DNA from 2 places in the Bradyrhizobium sp. ORS 111 genome. Region 1 is predicted to be linked to the other one. Evidence: riboswitches for the same ligand, from Rfam matches in the RefSeq annotation. Region 1 holds a riboswitch; the other holds the start of a gene.
What was found. A riboswitch is a leader RNA that binds a small molecule or an ion and turns the genes downstream of it on or off. The one in region 1 is predicted to bind S-adenosylmethionine.
Positions count from the first base shown of each region.

Region 1 (9,939 bases):
CTCGAACAGCGCGGCCATGGTCAGGCCATAGGCCGTCGCAATCCGCGACAGCGTCGCCGCCGTCGGGCTCGCCTCGGCCCGCTCGATCTTGCTGAGCATGGCCTTGGACACGCCAGCCCGGCCGGCAAGCTCCGCAAGCGACCAGCCACGACCCTCCCGCTCGGCGCGCACGCGCCGTCCCAGGGTTTCGTCGGCCTTGTCCTCTATAATTGACATGTCGTCTTATATAGTAGACGATCAGGTTCATTCAAGAGGTCCGATCGAGGAACCCGCAATGACCATCCGCCCCGCCACCGAGCACGACATCCCTGCGATCACCGCGATCTACAACGAGGCGGTCGCCAACTCGAACGCGGTCTGGACGGAGCAGCAGGTCAGCGAGGCCGAACGGCTGGGGTGGATGAAGGCAAGACAGGCGCTCGGATATCCGGTGCTGGTCGCCGCCGAGGGACCAACTGTCCTCGGCTATGGCACATTCGGCGACTTCCGGGCTTGGCCGGGCTACCGCTACAGCGTCGAGCACAGCGTCTATATCCATGCCGACCACCGCGGCCGTGGACTCGGGCGCTTGATCGTCGAAGAGCTGGCGGTCGCCGCAACCGCGCTTGGCAAGCACGTCCTGATCGCCGGGATCGACGGTGGCAATCAGGCCTCGCTCCGGCTGCATGCCGACATGGGCTTCGTCGAGGTGGCGCGGATGCCGGAGATCGGCCGCAAGTTCGGCCGCTGGCTCGATCTCGTGTTCATGCAGCGCGTGCTGGACGCACCCGGAGCTGCGCGCGGCGACTAGCCGTTTTCCTGTTCCCGGAGGTTCTCGTCGCGCCTCAAACAGGTTAGATGGGGCAGATGGACAACACGCATACCTCCGCCGCCAGGATCGCCGGCATCTACCGCTATCCCGTCAAGGGCCTCACGCCCGAACCCCTGCCCCATGCGGAGCTCAGGACAGGCCAGACGCTGCGGTCCGACCGACGCTACGCGATCGAGAACGGCCCGAGTGGCTTCGATCCAGCGGCGCCGAACTGGCTGCCCAAGCCGCACTTCCTGATGCTGCAGCGGGACGAGTGGCTGGCGCCGCTGCGGGCCCATTTCGACGATGACAGCCACGTGCTCACGCTGCGGCGAGATGGCGCCGTGGTGGCCCAAGGCGATCTCGAGACGGCAGAAGGCCGTGTGGCGATCGAGCGCTATTTCGCCGCTCAACACGCCGGTGAGATCAAGGGACCGCCCAAGGTGCTGACGAGCCCCGGCCACAGCTTCTCCGACGTCGCACGCAAGGTGGTCTCGATCATCAATCTCGCGAGCCTGCGCGCGATCGAGACCATGGTGCAGGCGCCGGTCCATCCGTTGCGCTTTCGCGCCAACCTGTATGTCGATGGCTGGCCTGCCTGGCATGAGGCCGGCCTGCTCGACCAGACCATCGCGATCGGCAGCGCGCGGGCCAAGGTGGTGAAGCGCATCACCCGCTGCGCCGCGGTCAATGTCGATCCCGACACCGGCGTGCGCGACCTCTCTATTCCGAACATGCTGATGCAGCGCTTCGGCAACAACGAATGCGGTGTCTACGCCGAGATCATCGGCGACGGCAGTGCGGCCATCGGCGACACCATTGCCGCCGAACAGCCGACGCTGGTTTAGGTGCTTCTCGTAATCGCGCAGGATGGGTAGAGCGCAGCGAAACCCATCACCCCTTTTGTCGTTGCTCTACCCACCCCACTCCAACTCAGTTCGTCGGCATCACGTAGGCATAGATCCGGCCGCGTGACACCGGCGCTTCGCGGACGCGGTTGCCGTTGTTGCCCGAGATCATGATCGGATTGCCCTTGGCATCGATGCCGGTGATGATGCCGACATGACCGCCGCCGCGGCGGCTCATCACAGCGATGGCGCCGACCTGTGGTCCGGAAACGCGCTGGCCGTAATGGGCGAACGAGCTCGCCATGTCGGAGCCGGTGCCACGATAGCCCGACCCCTTCAGCACCATGTTCATGAAGCGCGCGCACCACAGGCTCGAGCGGCTGGTCGGATTGCCGCCGAGATAGCGACGTGCCTCGGCCACGAGACCGGACGAACCGAAGCTGCTTGTTTCGGTCGCGGCGACCGTGTCCGGCGTCACGCTGGCGTTGGCATCGGCGAGATCACGGCTCTGCATCCGCGCGACGCCGCGCTCCCAGCGCGAAAGGCGCGATGCATGCCGATAGTGATGATGGGCGGCGTGGTGGCGCGCGTGATGGCCGGCATGGGCCGAATGCGGGTGACGTGAATGGTGTGGACGGGCGGAAGCAGGAGCGGCGGAAACGAAGGCGAGAGCAAGCGAACCCAGAGCCAGCGCGACGAGACGAAGCGACCGGCAATACGCAAACAACTGAATCATACTTTCACGAGATCCTCTGTGATACCCCCATCCCCACGGTGTTCCCTGGGGAACACGGTGTGGTTTGAAAATCGAGATGTGGCGAAAGGAAGGCTGCATGCGGCACTGCGGAAACGATCTCTGGGTCATTCCGCGCAGATCTAACGACGCGCAGAATTCCAGAATTGCCGCGCATTGCAGCTTGGGAAATTAATTGCAAATCTAGCGCCGCCTACGGGAAGGAAATTCAGATGCCAGCGGCCGTCACGAAAGATAATGTCCGCCTCCATTTCGAAGAGGCGGGTAGCGGGAGCCCGATCATTTTCCTGCATGAGTTCGCCGCGGACCACACCAATTGGGAGCCGCAGATGCGGTATTTCTCCCGCGGCCACCGCTGCATCGCCTATTCCGCGCGCGGCTACACGCCGTCGGACGTGCCGCCGAACGCCGACGTCTATACGTACCGGCATTTCTATACCGACGCGCTTGCGGTGCTCGACCACCTCGGCATCGCCAAAGCGCATTTCGTCGGCCTTTCGATGGGCTCTTATTCGTCATTGCAGGTTGCTCTCAACGCGCCGGAGCGCGCACTCTCGATGACACTGGCCGCTGTCGGCTCCGGCTCCAGCCTGGAGAATCTCGACGCTTTCCGCGCGCAGTGCCGCGCCAATGCCGAGCAGTATGAGGCGATCGGCTCGGTCGAGGTCGCGAAGGTCACGCGCGAGGCGCCAAGCCGGATTCCGTTTCTGCTGAAGGACCCGCGCGGGCATGCCGATTTCTACGCGGCGCTGGCCCGACATGACGCCAAAGGATCCGCCAACACGATGCGCAGCTTCCAAGGCGGCCGCCCCTCGATCTACACCATGACCGAGGCGATCCGGCGCGTGCCGACGCCGGCACTGATCCTGTGCGGCGACGAGGACGACAATTGCATCGAACCCAGCATGTTCCTCAAGAAGCATCTGCCGGCGGCAGGCCTCGCTTTCTTCCCGAAGTCGGGCCACGTGCTCAATCTCGAGGAGCCCGCGCTGTTCAACGAGATGGTGGAACGCTTCATCGCGCTGGTCGAGGCCGGCCGCTGGCCGGTGCGCGATCCGCGCTCGCTGGTGGCAGTATCGGTTTGACAGATCGTCAGTGCGAGCCACCCGGTCGGCGCGGAGCGCCGCCGGATGACAGGCTCCGCGAAGCATTCCATTCGCCCGCACATGCGGAGAGATGGATTGCTTCGCCACTTCGCTCCTCGCAATGACGGCAGCTATTTCACACCGCCCCGGCTCAGCAGGAACACGCCCTGTTCGCCGAACATGTTCCAGACCCACCAGGGCAGATTGAGCGGCACCGGACGGCCGTAAAGATCGAGCGCCACCGCGCGCTCCATCTTGACGTTGATCTCGTCGCAGAGCTGCACGAAGTCCTTGATGGTGCAGAAATGGATGTTGGCGGTGTCGTACCAGGTCGCCGGCAGGTTCTCGGTGCGCGGCATGTGGCCGCCGATCAGGAGCTGCAACCGCATCTTCCAGAATCCGAAATTCGGGAACGAGACGATCGCGCGATGACCGATGCGCAGCAGATTCTCCAGCACCACTTTCGGCTGCCGCGTCGCCTGCAGGGTCTGCGACAGGATCACGTAGTCGAAGGCGTCGTCGGGATAGTTGGCGAGGTCGGTGTCGGCATCGCCTTGCACCACCGCGAGCCCCTTGGCGACGCAGCGGTTGACGCCCTCGCGCGACAGCTCGATGCCGCGGCCGTCGATGCCGCGGCTCTCCAGCAGCTCCAAGAGGTCGCCGTCGCCGCAGCCAACATCGAGCACGCGCGAACCCGAAGCCACCATGTCGGCAACCAGCAGATGGTCCGTGCGGAAGCTTCCGGTGCGCTCGTGCTCGACGCCCGGCAGCGGCAGGGTTTGCTGGATGCTCATGACTGGCCCTCGCCATCCTTAAGCCCGCGCGCCTTGCCCGCGGCCTGCAGAAAGGCGCGCGCGATGTCGAAGAATTCCGGCACGTCGAGCAGGAACGCGTCGTGGCCCTTGTCGGTCTCGATTTCGGCAAACGACACCCGCGCATTGGACGCATTCAGCGCATGCACCAGTGTGCGCGATTCCGAGGTGGGAAATAGCCAGTCGCTGGTGAACGACACCACGCAGAAGCGCGTCTTGATGCCGGTGAACGCATTCGCCAGCACGCCGTTGTGGTCGGCGGCGATGTCGAAATAATCCATCGCACGCGTCAGATAGAGATAGCTGTTGGCGTCGAAGCGCTCGACGAACGACGAACCCTGGTAGCGCAGATAGCTCTCGACCTGAAAATCGGCGTCGAACGAGAAGGTCGGCAGCTCGCGATCTTGCATCCGGCGTCCGAACTTGCGGTGCAGGGCGGCGTCCGACAGATAGGTGATGTGCGCAGCCATCCGCGCCACCGCCAGCCCGCGATGCGGCAGGGTGTGGTTCTCGGCGTAGCGGCCCTGATGCCAGTTCGGATCGGCCATCACGGCTTGCCGGCCCAACTCGTGGAAGGCGATGTTCTGTGCCGAATGACGCGTCGCGCAGGCGCTCGGCAGTGCGGAGAAGACCCGCTCTGGATAGGCCACTGTCCATTGCAGCACCTGCATGCCCCCCATCGAGCCGCCGACGACACAGAACAGCATGTCGATGCCGAGCCGATCGATCAGCATCGCCTGCGCGCGCACCATGTCGGGGATCGTCACGACCGGAAAATCCAGCCCCCACGGCTTGCCGGTGGCCGGGTTGGTCGAGGCCGGACCGGTCGAGCCCATGCAGCCGCCGATGACGTTGGCGCAGATGATGAAGTAGCGGTCGATGTCGAGTGGCAGGCCGCGGCCGACCATGTTCTCCCACCAGCCGGGCTTGCCGGTCATCGGGTGGACATTGGCGACATGCTGATCGAGCGTCAGCGCGTGGCAGATGAGGATAGCGTTGGAGCGGTCGGCGTTGAGCTCGCCATAGGTCTGGTAGGCGATCTGGAACGGTGCGAGGTCGACACCGCAATCGAGCTTCAGCGGCTGATCCATGCCGAACTTCGCCACCAACGACGACGGATGATCGGCCTCATGGGCGCGATCACCACTGTTGATCGAAGGGCTCGGTATCGGACGCACGTTGCTCATTTAGGCGACCCCGCCTCCGCGCGGGAGGCCTCGAACAGAAATCAGGCCATAAAAAACCCGGCCTGAACAAAGGTTCGGCCGGGAGCTGATCTGTCCCCGGCCTGTTTAGCGAGTTGTTTAACGTGGCTGCAAGCCGGCCGGCTCAAATGACCACGGAAGTCGAGGGAAACTAGTCTTTGAACCCCGCGTCGTCAAGATTGGCCTCGCCCGCCCCATGGTTAACCCCGATCGCGCAAGGCACGCCTGCGACGTTTCTCTTTGCTTTCGGCGGCGGTCTTTCCTAATCAGGGACGTCGTCATCGGGCCGCCCGGATCACAAGGTTTTCAGATGTCCAACCCACCCCCGTCGCCGCCTTCGCTGCAGGACCTGCGCAAGGAGATCGACGCCATCGACGAGCAGGTCCACCGCCTGCTGATGGCGCGCGGCGACATCATCGACCGCCTGATCCAGGTCAAGAAAACCCAGGAGGTCGGCTCGGCCTTCCGCCCGGCACGCGAGGCTAGCATGATGCGCGAGCTGGTGAAGCGCCATCACGGCATCCTGCCGCTCGACACCATCGAGAGCATCTGGCGCGTCATCATCTCGACCTTCACTTACGTACAGGCGCCGTTCTCGGTGCATGCCGATGTCTCGGTCGGCGAGTCCGCGATGCGGGATTCGGCGCGATTCCATTTCGGCTTTGTGGTGCCCTATGTCGCACATTTCAACGCGCAAGCCGCGGTCGATGCGGTGGCGAAATCCAAGGGCGACCTCGCGCTGGTCTCGGCGATCGCAAGCCGCACGCCGTGGTGGAACGCGCTCGAAGCGGATGGGGCGCCGAAGATCATCGCGCGGCTGCCGTTCCTCGAGCGCGCCGACCATCCTGCCGCGCTGCCGGTGTTCCTGGTCTCGCGGGTCGCCGACGATGCCATGGTGACGGAAGTCCAGATGTGGAGCGTGCGCGTCTCCGGCTGGAACGCAGACGTCGCGCGCGCGCTGGCGCCGCTCGCTGAAATCGTCGCGGTGCCCGACACCGCCTTCGACGGCGCGGCGCTGCTCATCTCGGTCGCAGGGACCGGCTTCGAGGCGATCAAGCTCGCCTTGATCGAGGCCGGCGCCTCGGTCCGCTCGTCGGCCCTCGTCGGCAGCCACGCAACGCGCTATACGGTGCCTCCTGGCAGGCCGGCCAGAAGCTAGACCGACCGCCTCTATACTTGTTTTGACACGTTTCCTTGCGCGAACTGGTATCCAGTTCGCTGGAAAACGCTCTGTCCGGAGTTGATGATGTCCCGCCCCGTGCCGAACCCCGGCATCCTCGATATTGCGCCCTACGCGCCGGGCAAGAGCCCGGTGCCGGAACCGGGGCGCAAGGTGTTCAAGCTGTCGGCCAACGAGACGCCGTTCGGCCCGTCGCCGAAGGCGATCGCGGCCTACAAGCAGGCCGCCGACCATCTCGAGGATTATCCGGAGGGCTCCTCACGCGTGCTGCGCGAAGCGATCGGCCGCACCTACGGCCTCGATCCCGACCGCATCATCTGCGGCGCCGGCTCCGACGAGATCCTCAATCTGCTGGCGCATACCTATCTCGCACCGGGCGACGAGGCGATCTCGACCACGCACGGCTTCCTGGTCTATCCGATCGCGACCATGGCGAACGGCGCGAAGAACGTCATCGCCGCTGAAAGCAATTTCACCGCCGATGTCGACGCCATCCTGAAGGCGGTGACGCCAAAGACCAAGCTGGTCTGGCTCGCCAACCCGAACAATCCGACCGGCACCTATCTGCCGTTCGACGAGGTCAAGCGCCTGCGTGCCGCCTTGCCGTCGCAGGTGCTGCTGGTGCTCGACGCCGCCTATGCGGATTACGTCTCGCGCAATGATTACGAGTTCGGCATCGAGCTCGTCGCCACCACCGACAACACGGTGGTCACCCACACCTTCTCGAAGATCCATGGACTCGCCGCGCTGCGCGTGGGTTGGATGTTCGGACCGGCGCATATCGTCGATGCCTGCAACCGCATCCGCGGTCCGTTCAACGTCTCGACCCCGGCGATGCTGGCGGCCGCGGCAGCGATCGAGGACTCCGCGCATGTGCAGATGTCGAAGGTGCACACCGAAAGGTGGCGCAACTGGCTGACCGAGGAGATCGGCAAGCTCGGGCTCAAGGTGACGCCGAGCGTCGCGAACTTCGTGCTGATCCATTTCCCGACCGACAAGGGCAAGACCGCGGCGGACGCCGACGCTTATCTCACACGGCGCGGCCTCGTGCTGCGCGCGCTGAACAATTACAAGCTGCCACATGCGCTGCGCATGACCATCGGTACCGAGGAAGCCAACCGCCTCGTGGTCGAGGGCCTGCGCGACTTCATGGCCGGAAAGTGAGCCCAACGTGACCTCTGCCCCGCTCTTCAAACGCCTGGCGCTGATCGGCTTCGGCCTGATCGGCGGTTCGATCGCGCGCGCTGCCCGCGCGCAAGGCCTGGTCGGCGAGATCGTCACCACCGCACGTTCGGAGAAGACGCGCGCGCGCGTCGCCGAGCTCGGCATCGTCGACAAGGTCGTCGCGACCAATGTCGAGGCGGTGAAGGATGCTGATCTCGTCATCCTCTGCATTCCGGTCGGCGCCTGCGGTCCGGTCGCGGCCGAGATCGCGGCACACCTCAAGCCGGGCGCCATCATCTCCGACGTCGGCTCGGTGAAGGGCGCGGTCGTCAAGGACATGGCGCCGCACCTGCCTGATGCCGTGCACTTCGTGCCGGCGCATCCGGTCGCCGGCACCGAGCATTCGGGGCCGGATTCCGGTTTCGCCGAGCTCTTCATCAACCGCTGGTGCATCCTGACGCCGCCCGATGGCACCGATCCCGTCGCGACGGACCGGCTCCGCGCCTTCTGGGCCGCGCTCGGCGCCAAAGTCGAGATCATGACGCCGGATCATCATGATCTCGTGCTCGCGATCACCAGCCATTTGCCGCATCTGATCGCCTACACCATCGTCGGCACCGCCGACGAGCTGGCGCAGGTCACGGAATCCGAGGTGATCAAGTTCTCGGCCGGCGGCTTCCGCGACTTTACCCGCATCGCAGCGTCGGATCCGACGATGTGGCGCGACGTGTTCCTCGCCAACAAGGAGGCCGTGCTGGAGATGCTCGGCACCTTCAACGAGGACCTGTCGAAGCTCACCCGCGCGATCCGCCGCGGCGATGGCGAGGCGTTGTTCGACCACTTCACCCGCACCCGCGCGATCCGCCGCGGCATCGTCGAGATCGGCCAGGATTCCGCCGCCGCCGACTTCGGCCGGCCGCATGCGAATCTGGGGAAGGCGAACTGACGCGATCGTTGCCGCCGGGATGGAGCGAAGCGAAATCCGGGCGCACTGTCATCACCCGAGAAAGTCCGGGATGACCTCAGTGCCAAGTTCTCCGCTGTCGTTCCTGCGAAAGCAGGGACCCATAACCACAGGATTGTGTTGTTGAAGCGCACTGTGGCTCCAACCTCGCAAGACAATGCGCGGTCGTGGTTATGGGTCCCGGCTCAAGGCCGGGACGACAGCGAGTATGTGACGCAGCTTGTGTGTCATACATTCGCGTTCTCGCGACATGTTTGTCCGAGCTTTGCATTTCGCCCTCATCAGGTAGAGGGCGCAGGGAAAGCCGGATGCCGATCGCACCCATGGGCCTCGAGCAATGGTAGAAAGTTCGGGGGTAGGACCACAGGTGGCCCCTGACGCTCAATCACTGAGTTGCCCGACGTGGCAAGACCCGTGCGCTCTCCGCATTGATTACAACGACCAGCGAACGCGAGTTGCGACGACAACACCTCATCAATCATCTCGCCCGGGGCCACCCCTCTCCCGCAAGGGGAGAGGGAGCCCGAGCAGCGTGCTCACCTCTCCGGTTGCTTCGCGTCTTGCGTCAGCGCAATCCCGGTCAGATCGTTCTCACCTTCGACGACTTTGCGGTTCTTGGACGTTTCGCCTTGGCGTGACTGTCCCGTACAACGGACCGGTTGCGTGTCTTCACGTCCAGTGCCGCCTGTTGCGTTTTGGCGCCGTGGTTGTGCGCGGCATATTCCTTGCCGTCGATCGGGGCGGTGTGCGGCGGGTCGCGATCGAGATAGGGGCGCCCGACGCCGAACTCCCGTCCATGCGCGTCGATCCATTTCCAGAGCTTGTCGGATGCCCGCCATCGCTCGTCGCGTGTCGCGCCATCGACGCTGACAATATCGGCCGCAAGTCCGTGGCCGTAGCCGCCACGGAAGCTGCCGCCGTGATAAGATCTGTCGCTCGCCGCCTTGAGGCCGCTCGCAATCGATTGCCGGTAGTCATCGCGGAATGCGCTGGTGATGCCCGGCGACAGGCCGGCCTGTTCCGCCGCGAGCAGCGCATGAAAGAGCTTCAGCTTGAAGCTCCGATCCATGCCCCCGATGACGTAATCCGCCATGGGCAAGGTGGCTCGCTGGGCTGCCTTCGCGTCCTTCCAGGTGA
Region 1 is NZ_CP120701.1:7,416,633-7,426,571, forward strand. Features, by position in the region: gene P6U30_RS34275 (helix-turn-helix domain-containing protein) at 1-216, opposite strand, end outside; gene P6U30_RS34280 (GNAT family N-acetyltransferase) at 275-790, shown strand; gene P6U30_RS34285 (MOSC domain-containing protein) at 847-1,638, shown strand; gene P6U30_RS34290 (TIGR02594 family protein) at 1,724-2,374, opposite strand; gene P6U30_RS34295 (alpha/beta fold hydrolase) at 2,605-3,477, shown strand; gene metW (methionine biosynthesis protein MetW) at 3,609-4,271, opposite strand; gene P6U30_RS34305 (homoserine O-acetyltransferase) at 4,268-5,476, opposite strand; SAM riboswitch at 5,561-5,640, opposite strand; gene P6U30_RS34310 (chorismate mutase) at 5,805-6,653, shown strand; gene hisC (histidinol-phosphate transaminase) at 6,741-7,838, shown strand; gene P6U30_RS34320 (prephenate/arogenate dehydrogenase family protein) at 7,846-8,784, shown strand; gene P6U30_RS34325 (peptidase M15) at 9,383-9,939, opposite strand, start outside.

Region 2 (9,939 bases), 1.6 Mb from region 1:
CGAGCGCGTGATCTGCGTGCTGCCGCTGTTCCACATCTACGCGCTGACCGTCGTGCTGCTGTCGGTGATCCGCCGCGGTCATCTGATCTCGCTGCACCAGCGCTTCGATGTCGAGGCCGTGATGCGCGACATCGAGGTCAAACGCGCGACTGTTTTCCCCGGCGTGCCGACGATGTGGATCGCGATCGCAGCACTTCCCGATCTCGACAAGCGCGATCTGTCTTCGCTTGTGGTCGCCGGCTCCGGCGGCGCGCCGCTGCCGGTCGAGGTCGCCAAGATCTTCGAGCGCCGCGTCGGCATGAAGCTGAAGAGCGGCTGGGGCATGACCGAGACCTGCTCACCCGGCACCGGCCATCCGAAGGAAGGGCCGGAGAAGCCGGGCTCGATCGGGCTGATGCTGCCTGGCATCGAACTCGACGTTGTGTCGCTCGAGGACTCCACCAAGGTGATGCCGGTCGGCGGGGTCGGCGAGATCCGCATTCGCGGTCCGAACGTGACCAAGGGTTACTGGAACCGGCCGCAGGAGACTGCGGAGGCCTTCGTCGGCGACCGCTTTCTCACCGGCGACATCGGTTACATGGATGCCGACGGCTATTTCTATCTGGTCGATCGCAAGAAGGACATGATCATCTCCGGCGGCTTCAACGTCTATCCGCAGATGATCGAGCAGGCGATCTACACGCATCCGGCCGTGCAGGAGGTGATCGTGATCGGCATATCAGACGATTACCGCGGCGAAGCGGCAAAGGCCTTCATCAAGCTGCGCGACGGCGAAAAGCCGTTCTCGCTCGACGAGCTCCGCGCGTTCCTCACTGGCAAGGTCGGCAAGCACGAGCTGCCGGCCGCGCTGGAATTCGTCGCCGAATTGCCGCGCACGCCGGTCGGCAAGCTGTCGCGCCACGAACTGCGGCAGCAGCAGCCGAAGACGTCTCAATCGCAGCACGCATCGGTGTCTCGCTCATGACCGGGCCTGTTCGAGCTGTTGCAGTCATTCCGTCGTCCCGGCCAAGCGAAGCGCGAGCCGGGACCCATACGCCGCGGCCCCTGCAAAAGGCACAAGCGGCAGCCGGCTTTGCCAGTTGCGATGGCCGGCGGTTATGGGTCCCTGCTTTCGCAGGGACGACGGCGAGCGAGTTGCGAACTTATTGAACTTTCAAAGGAGGATCCGATGGATCTCGCTTTTACCAAGGAAGAGATAGCGTTTCGTGAGGAGGTGCGGGAGTTCTTCAAGAACAACGTGCCGCCGGAAACGCGCCGCAAGCTGCAGGAAGGCCGCCATCTGTCGAAGGACGAGATGGTCACCTGGTGGCGCATCCTGAACAAGAAGGGCTGGGGCGTCACCCACTGGCCGAAGGAATACGGCGGCACCGGCTGGACCTCGGTGCAGCATTACATCTTCAACGAGGAGCTGCAGTCCTATCCGGCGCCGCAGCCGCTCGCCTTCGGCGTCAGCATGGTCGGCCCGGTGATCTACACGTTCGGCAATGAGGAGCAGAAGAAGAGGTATCTGCCGCGTATCGCCAATGTCGACGATTGGTGGTGCCAGGGCTTCTCGGAGCCGGGCTCGGGCTCGGACCTCGCCTCGCTGAAGACCAAGGCCGAGCGCAAGGGCGACAAGTGGATCATCAACGGCCAGAAGACCTGGACCACCCTGGCCCAGCACGCCGACATGATCTTCTGCCTCTGCCGCACCGATCCGACGGCGAAGAAGCAGATGGGCATCTCCTTCATCGTGTTCAGCATGAAGTCGAAGGGCGTCACCGTACGTCCGATCCAAACCATCGACGGCGGCCATGAGGTCAACGAGGTGTTCTTCGATGATGTCGAGGTGCCCTATGAGAACCTGATCGGCGAGGAGAACAAGGGTTGGGATTACGCCAAATTCCTGCTCGGCAATGAGCGTACCGGCATCGCCCGGGTCGGCGTGTCGAAGGAGCGGCTGCGCCGCATCCGCGCGCTGGCATCCAAGGTCGAGGCCGGCGGCCGTCCCGTCATCGAGGATCCGGCGTTCCGCGAGAAGCTCACCGCGTGCGAGATCGAGCTGAAGGCGCTCGAGCTCACCCAGCTCCGCGTCGTCGCCGACGAGGGCAAGCACGGCAAGGGCAAGCCCAATCCGGCGTCCTCGGTGCTCAAGATCAAGGGCTCGGAAATCCAGCAGACCACCACCGAGCTTCTGATGGAGGTGATCGGTCCGTTCGCTGCGCCCTATGACGAGCATGGCGACGCCGGCTCCAACGAGAGCATGGATTGGACCGCGCAGATCGCGCCGAGCTACTTCAACAACCGCAAGGTTTCGATCTACGGCGGCTCCAACGAGATCCAGCGCAACATCATCAGCAAGGCGGTGCTGGGGCTTTAAGCCACACGTTAGCTGTCGTCCCCCGCCTTGCGCGCAATTGCGCACTGGTGCGGGGGACCCAGTACGCCGCGGCGGTCGTGATTTCCCAATGAGCGTCGCGGAGTACTGGATCCCCGCCTTCGCGGGGATGACGAGGGGAGATCCGGGCCGCAACTGCGCCCGCGTGATTTTGGAGAGATGGAAAAATGGATTTTGATCTGACCGAGGAGCAGCGGCTTCTCAAAGACAGCGTCGACGGGCTTCTTGCCGACGCTTACGACTTCGATGCACGCAAGAAGTACATGAAGGAGAAGGGTGGCTGGAGCAAAGCCATCTGGGGCCGGCTCGCCGAGCAGGGGCTGCTCGGCCTGCCCTTCGCGGAAGCCGATGGCGGTTTCGGCGCCGGCGCGGTCGAGACCATGATCGTGATGGAAGCGCTCGGCAAGGCGCTGGTTGTCGAGCCCTATCTTGCGACGGTTGTGATCGCCGGCGGCTTCCTACGCCATGGCGGCTCGGCCGAGCAGAAGGCGAAGTACATCCCTGGCATCATCGACGGCAGCAAGACCTTCGGCTTCGCGCAGCTCGAGAAGAATTCGCGCTACGACCTCTATGATGTCGTTACGACGGCGAAGAAGAAGGGCGACGGCTGGGTGATCGACGGCGAGAAGTTCGTCGTGCTCAACGGTGAAAATGCCGACACGCTTGTTGTCACCGCGCGCACCAAGGGCGGTCAGCGCGACAAGGCCGGTATCGGTGTCTTCCTGGTGCCTGCCGACGCCAAGGGCGTCACGCGGAAGGGCTATCCGACGCAGGATGGCCTGCATGCAGCCGACATCACCTTCACCAATGTCGAGGTCGGTGCGGATGCTGTGATCGGCGATCCCGAGAACGCGTTGCCGCTGATCGAGCGCGTCGCAGACGAGGCCCGCACTGCTCTCTGTGCGGAAGCCGTCGGCGCGATGGATGAATCGCTGAAGACCACCGTCGAGTACATCAAGACGCGCAAGCAGTTCGGCGTCGCGATCGGCACGTTCCAGAGCCTGCAGCACCGCGCCGCCGACATGTTCGTGGCGCTGGAGCAGGCCCGCAGCATGTCGATGTTCGCGACCATGGCGTCCGACTTCGACGATGCCAAGGAGCGTTCGTCCGCGGTCGCCGCGGCCAAGGTGCAGGTCGGCAAGTCCTTGAAGTTCGTCGGCCAGCAGTCGATCCAGCTCCACGGCGGCATCGGCATGACCATGGAGGCCAAGATCGGCCACTACTTCAAGCGGCTGACCATGATCGAGAACACGCTCGGCGACACCGACTACCACCTCCGCCGTGTCAGTGAGGGTGGCGGGCTGCTGACCTGAGCTGTCGTTGCCGGGCTTGACCCGGCAACCCATCGCTTTTCAAAAAGATGGATGCGCGGGTCAAGCCGCATGACGTGTCATTTGCAGTCGTCAGGGAGGCATCAACAATGAAGAACACGCCATTCGATCTCACCGGCCAGGTCGCCGTCGTCACCGGCTCGAGCCGCGGCATCGGCCGTGCGTCGGCCGAGCTGCTGGCGCAACTCGGCGCCAAGGTCGTGATCTCCTCGCGCAAGGCGGATGCCTGCAAGGAGGTCGCCGACGGCATCAACAAGGCCGGCGGCGATGCGATCGTCATCCCCTGCAACATCTCGCGCCGCGAAGAGGTCGAGGCGCTGATCTCCGGAACGATCAAGCACTACGGCAAGATCGACACCCTGGTCTGCAACGCCGCGGTGAATCCATATTACGGCCCGCTGCTCGACATCAAGGACGAGGCCTTCGACAAGATCATGGGCTCCAACGTCAAGAGCAACATCTGGCTCTGTGCGCTCGCAGTCCCGCAGATGGCCGAACGCGGCAAGGGTTCGGTCGTGATCATCTCCTCGATCGGCGGCCTGCGCGGATCGACGGTGATCGGCGCCTACGGCATCTCCAAGGCGGCGGATTTCGCGCTGTGCCGCAGTCTCGCGGGCGAGTGGGGTCCGAAAGGCGTGCGCGTCAATTGCGTGGCGCCGGGCCTGGTGAAGACCGATTTCGCCCGCGCGCTGTGGGAAGATCCGGACAACCTCAAGCGCCGCACCGCGTCGTCGCCGCTGCGCCGCATCGGCGAGCCGCACGAGATCGCGGGCGCGGTGGCCTATCTTGCCTCCGACGCCTCGACCTTCATGACGGGGCAGACCATCGTGATCGACGGCGGCGTCACGACGGCTGCGACGTAAAGCCCCATTCGTTGTCTTTGGCTATGCTAACTGGCATACTGTCAGCATGGCAAAGAAGGATAACCATGACGCCTATATAGCTGCCGCACCGGCACCGTTTCGCGCCATGTTGGGCCAACTGCGTGCACAGCTATCGCGGGCACTGCCAGACGCCAAAGAAGTGATGAAATACGATATGCCCGGATTTCAGATCGAAGACACGATCATCGCGGGCTATGCGGCCTTTAGCAAACAATGTGGCCTATATGTCGACCCGGGTGCGATTGCTGCGCATGCGGACGAGATTGCTGCTTTGAAACTCAAGGCAACCAAGACCGGCGTTACGTTCTCGGTGAGTAACCCTATCACGGGTGAACTGGTTGAGAAATTGGCAGTCAGTTCGCGCAGGAAAAAGGGGCTTTAGCAGCCCGGCCGCTACAAGATCAGTGTCGTCCCTGCTTTCGCATGCTTTCGCAGGGACGACGGTTCGCGAGAGGGAGGGTTGCTACGTCAGCCTCACACCTTCTCCAGCGCCTGCTCGAAATCCTCGATCAGGTCGTCGGCATGCTCCAGCCCGGCCGAGAAGCGGATGAAGCCCTCGCTGATGCCGAGCTCGGCACGGGCTTCCGGCGCCAGGCGCTGATGCGTCGTGGTCGCCGGATGCGTGACTAGGCTCTTGGCATCGCCGAGATTGTTGGAGATGCGCGAGATCTTCAGCGCATTGAGGCAGCGGAAGGCACCGGCCTTGCCGCCCTTCACCTCGAAGCCGACCAGCGTCGAGCCGGCTCCCATCTGCTTTTTCACCGTCTCGGCCTGCGGATGGTCGGCGCGGCCGGGATAGACCAGCCGCGTGATCTTCGGATGCCTCGCCAGCGCTTCGGCGATCTTCGCTGCGTTGTCGGTCTGCGCGCGGACGCGGATGCCGAGCGTCTCGAGCCCCTTCAGCAGCACCCAGGCGTTGAACGGCGACAGCGATGGGCCGGTCTGGCGCATGAAATTGTGAATGTGCTCGGCGATGAAGGCTTCCGACGACAGGATGATGCCGCCGAGACAGCGGCCCTGGCCGTCGATGTGCTTGGTCGCGGAATAGACCACGACGTCTGCGCCGAGTGACAGCGGGCTCTGCCAGATCGGGGTGGCGAACACGTTGTCGACGATGAGGCGGGCGCCGCCGCTGTGCGCGATCTTGGCGATTGCGGAAATATCCAGCACGTCGAGCGTCGGATTGGTCGGGCTCTCCAGGAAGAAGGATTTCGTGTTCGGCCGCAGGGCGCGCTGCCACTGATCGAGATCGAGCCCGTCGACCAGTGTCGTCTCGATGCCGTAGCGTGGCAACAGGTCCTGCACCACGTAGAGGCACGAGCCGAACAGCGCCTTCGATGCAACCACGTGATCGCCGGCCTTGAGCGGCGCCAGGATCGCGGTGGTCACCGCGGCCATGCCGGTCGCGGTCGAGCGCGCGGCTTCCGCGCCCTCGAGCTCGATCATGCGACGCTCGAACATCGCGAGGGTCGGGTTGGAATAGCGCGAATAGATGAAGCCGGGGTCCTGGCCCTTGAAGCGTGCCTCGCACTGCTCGGCGGTGTCGTAGACGTAACCCTGGGTGAGAAACAGCCCCTCCGACGTCTCGCCGAATTGCGAGCGCAGCGTGCCGCCATGGACCAGGCGGGTTTCGGGGCGATAGCGGCGGGTAGCTTCAGATTCAGACATGTGACCTCCGACGTGGCCATTTCCTCAAGAAAATGGCCACAAAAAAACCGGCCTGGAGCAATCTCCACAGGCCGGGATCACACTGTCCCCGGCCTGTTTAGCGACTTATTTTACGTGGCTGCAAGCCGGCCGGCTCAAATCACCACGGGATAACTGCTGCTGATATTCCCTCGTGCCCTTTCCGTCAAGGCGGTCATCGGATAACCCCTAAAAGCCCAGTTTTTGGGGCTTTGGATGGCCGTTCAGGATATGATCAGGCCATCCTAGGGGACCCGTACCGTGTCATTCGAGCTGGAAGACGAAGCCAATGGAATCCTGCCCGACCGCATGATCGCGGAGATGGCGGATGCCGGGCTCATTCTGCCCGCCTATGACTTTGTCGAGAGCCAGATCCAGCCGGCGAGCCTCGACCTGCGCCTTGGCGATATCGCCTACCGGGTCCGTGCCAGCTTCTTGCCCGGGCCCGACTCCACCGTCGCCGAGCGCATCGACGAGTTGAAGCTGCACGAGATCGACCTTTCCGATGGCGCGGTGCTGGAGACCAATTGCGTCTATATCGTTCCGCTGCTGGAGAGCCTCGCGCTGCCGCCGCAGATCGTCGCTGCGGCGAACCCCAAGAGCTCGACCGGCCGGCTCGACGTGTTCACCCGCGTGATTGCCGACGGCACCCGACGCTTCGACGTGATCGGCGCCGGCTATCACGGCCCGCTCTATGCCGAGATCAGCCCAAAGACGTTTCCCGTGTTGCTGCGCGAAGGCTCGCGGCTCAGCCAGGTCCGCTTCCGGATCGGCGATGCGGTGCTCGATGCCGACGAGCTCGACGCGCTGCATGCCGCCGAGCGGCTGGTCGATATCGACGATGCGGATCTCACCCAGGGGGTTGCGCTCTCGGTCGATCTGTCCGGAGAGAGTTCGAACGGCTTCGTCGGCTACCGCGCCAAGCGCCATACCGGCGTGGTCGACATCGATCGCCGCGGCGGCTATCCGGTCGATGATTTCTGGGAGCCGATCAAGGCGCGCCCCGACGGCAGCCTGATCCTCGATCCCGGCGAATTCTATATCCTGGCGTCGAAGGAAGCCGTGCAGGTGCCGCCGGATTACGCCGCGGAAATGGTGCCGTTCGATCCCCTGGTCGGCGAATTCCGCGTCCACTATGCAGGCTTCTTCGATCCCGGTTTCGGCTACGCCGGCGCCGGCGGGAAGGGCGCGCGTGCGGTGCTCGAGGTCCGCTCGCGCGAGGTGCCGTTCATCCTCGAGCACGGTCAGATTGTCGGCCGTCTCGTCTATGAACGCATGCTGGAGCGTCCCGACGCATTGTACGGCCAGCGCATCGGCTCGAACTACCAGGCGCAGGGCCTGAAACTCTCGAAGCATTTTCGCGCGTAACGAAATTCCGCTAGCCGGATTTCGTATCGTGCTGTGATCGACAGACGCGCGCGAAGGTTCACCCGCAATCGCGCAGGCCCCCCTTGCGTCTTGCGCACGTGGAATTGGCATCCGTCATGGTAGGGAAACACCATGGCGCGGCTCCCGAAGATCGCGCAGAGCGCGATCAGCAAAAGTGGTTACCGGTTTTGCGTCCGATCGCGCTCTGAATCATAAATTCAGCGCACGACCTTGGTCATGCGCCGTGGAGATGAAATGTCCGATCTCGGCCTTGCCGAAATACCTGTCGATGAAGACGAGCGGCCGCTGCCGCCGCCGGTAACGAGGCCGGCGCGCAACGCGCTGCTCGATGGGCCGATCCTGCGCACGCTGCTCTGGCTCGCCTGGCCGAACGTGATCGCGCTGTCCGCCGGCACCTGCGTGGTGATCGCGGAGACTTCCTATATCGGCCGCCTCGGTGTCGAGTCGCTCGCGGCGATGGCGCTGGTGTTTCCCTGCGTGATCCTGACCATGACGATGTCGGGCGGCGCGATGGGCGGCGGCGTCGCCTCCTCGATCGCGCGGGCGCTCGGTGCCGGCGAGATCGAGCGCGCCTCGACGCTCGCGGCACATGCGCTGCTGATCGGCCTGACCTTCGGCGTCAGCTTCATGCTGGGCATGCTGATCTTCGGCCCGCGCCTGCTCGAGCTGCTCGGCGGCCGCGGCAACGTGCTGGCGCAGGCGATCGCCTATTCGCAAGTGTTCTTCGGCGGCGCAATCCTTCCTTGGCTGATGAACACCATGGCCGGCATCCTGCGCGGCACCGGCAACATGAAATTGCCTTCCACGATGATCCTGTCGTCGGCGGTCTGGCAGATCATGCTGGGCGGCACGCTCGGGCTCGGCCTCGGCCCGGTGCCGCAATTCGGCATGCGCGGCGTCGCCGCAGGTGCGCTGATCGCCTATTCGATCAGCATCAGCGTGATGGGCTGGTACCTGTTCTCCGGCCGCGCCCGCGTCAGGCCGAAGCTCAGGGGGCTGCGTGTGCAATGGGCGATGTTCATCGACATCCTCAAGGTCGGCGCCGTCTCCTGCTTCTCGCCGCTGCAGTCGGTTTTGACGATCTCGATCTTCACCCACATGCTGGCGCAGTTCGGCACCGCGGTGCTTGCCGGCTACGGCATCGGCGCGCGGCTCGAATTCATGCTGACCTCGGTGGCTTTCGCCGTCGGCATCGCATCGGTGCCGATGATCGGCATGGCCATAGGTGCCGAGCGCGTCGCGCGCGCCCGGCGCATCGCGTGGACCGCAGGCACCGTGTCGTTCCTCGCGGTCGGCGCGGTCGGCAGCTTCATCGCGGTCTTCCCGGATCTCTGGGTCAATCTCTTCACCGACGATCCGCATGTGCGGAGCACCAGCCATCACTATCTCTCGACCGCGGCACCGATGTACGCCTTCATCGGGCTTGCGATGTCGATGTACTTCTCCTCGCAAGGAGCGGCCAAGGTGCTGGGCCCCGTGCTGGCGCAGACCGCGCGGCTGATCTTCATCGGCACCGGCGGCTGGTGGCTCACGACGCACGAGGCAACGGCACAGAATTTCTTCGCGCTCGCAGCCGCCTCGATGGCTGTATTGGGCGTGCTCTCCTGCCTCAGCGTGATCCTGACGCGCTGGGGCAAGACGGCACCGGTCGCCAAGGCGCAGCCGGCACTATCGTAAGATCTCTCAACCCGTCATCAGGATGACGGTGATGGATGTCTCAGGCCATATTCTTCGCGTTCGCCGATTGCTTCAGCGCGGTCTGCATCGCCGCTGCGCCGAGGTCCATCTGGGCGTCCATGTAGGGCGCGATCTCGTGCGGCAGCACGTCGGCGATCCACACCACCCGGCACCGGCCGTCGCCCTCCGCGAACACCTGCACGGAGGCCGAATGCTGTTTCAGCCGTTCGCTGGTGATCGCATAGACCAGCCGTCGGCGGCCGTCGTCGCGATCGACCAAGGTCTCGCGCGCCATCGTGCCATTGGCAAAGCTGACGATGCGTACGTCGCCGTCGAGCTTGGTGTCGGTGACGAAGCCCGGCACCAGCCGGGTGTGCAGGGCGCCGAAATCACGCAGCGCATCCCAGACATGGTCGGCCGGCGCGTCGATCGGGATATCCTTGTGAATGGAAGCCATAGGAATTCTCCTCGTCAGGTGCACACCGCCTCGACATTGTTGCCATCGGGGTCGATCAGAAACGCGGCATAATAGGTGGGGCTGTAGTCCTTGCGGTGGCCAGCGGCGCCATTGTCCTTGCCGCCGGCCTTCATGCCT
Region 2 is NZ_CP120701.1:992,433-1,002,371, forward strand. Features, by position in the region: gene pimA (dicarboxylate--CoA ligase PimA) at 1-964, shown strand, start outside; gene pimC (pimeloyl-CoA dehydrogenase large subunit) at 1,169-2,359, shown strand; gene pimD (pimeloyl-CoA dehydrogenase small subunit) at 2,545-3,690, shown strand; gene P6U30_RS04540 (SDR family NAD(P)-dependent oxidoreductase) at 3,798-4,571, shown strand; gene P6U30_RS04545 (iron chaperone) at 4,618-4,974, shown strand; gene P6U30_RS04550 (O-succinylhomoserine sulfhydrylase) at 5,067-6,260, opposite strand; SAM riboswitch at 6,337-6,416, opposite strand; gene P6U30_RS04555 (2'-deoxycytidine 5'-triphosphate deaminase) at 6,588-7,646, shown strand; gene P6U30_RS04560 (MATE family efflux transporter) at 7,902-9,344, shown strand; gene P6U30_RS04565 (SRPBCC family protein) at 9,385-9,801, opposite strand; gene P6U30_RS04570 (VOC family protein) at 9,816-9,939, opposite strand, start outside.
Region 2: linked by a shared signal. The riboswitch ahead of P6U30_RS04550 (O-succinylhomoserine sulfhydrylase) and the one ahead of P6U30_RS34305 (homoserine O-acetyltransferase) in region 1 are both predicted to bind S-adenosylmethionine.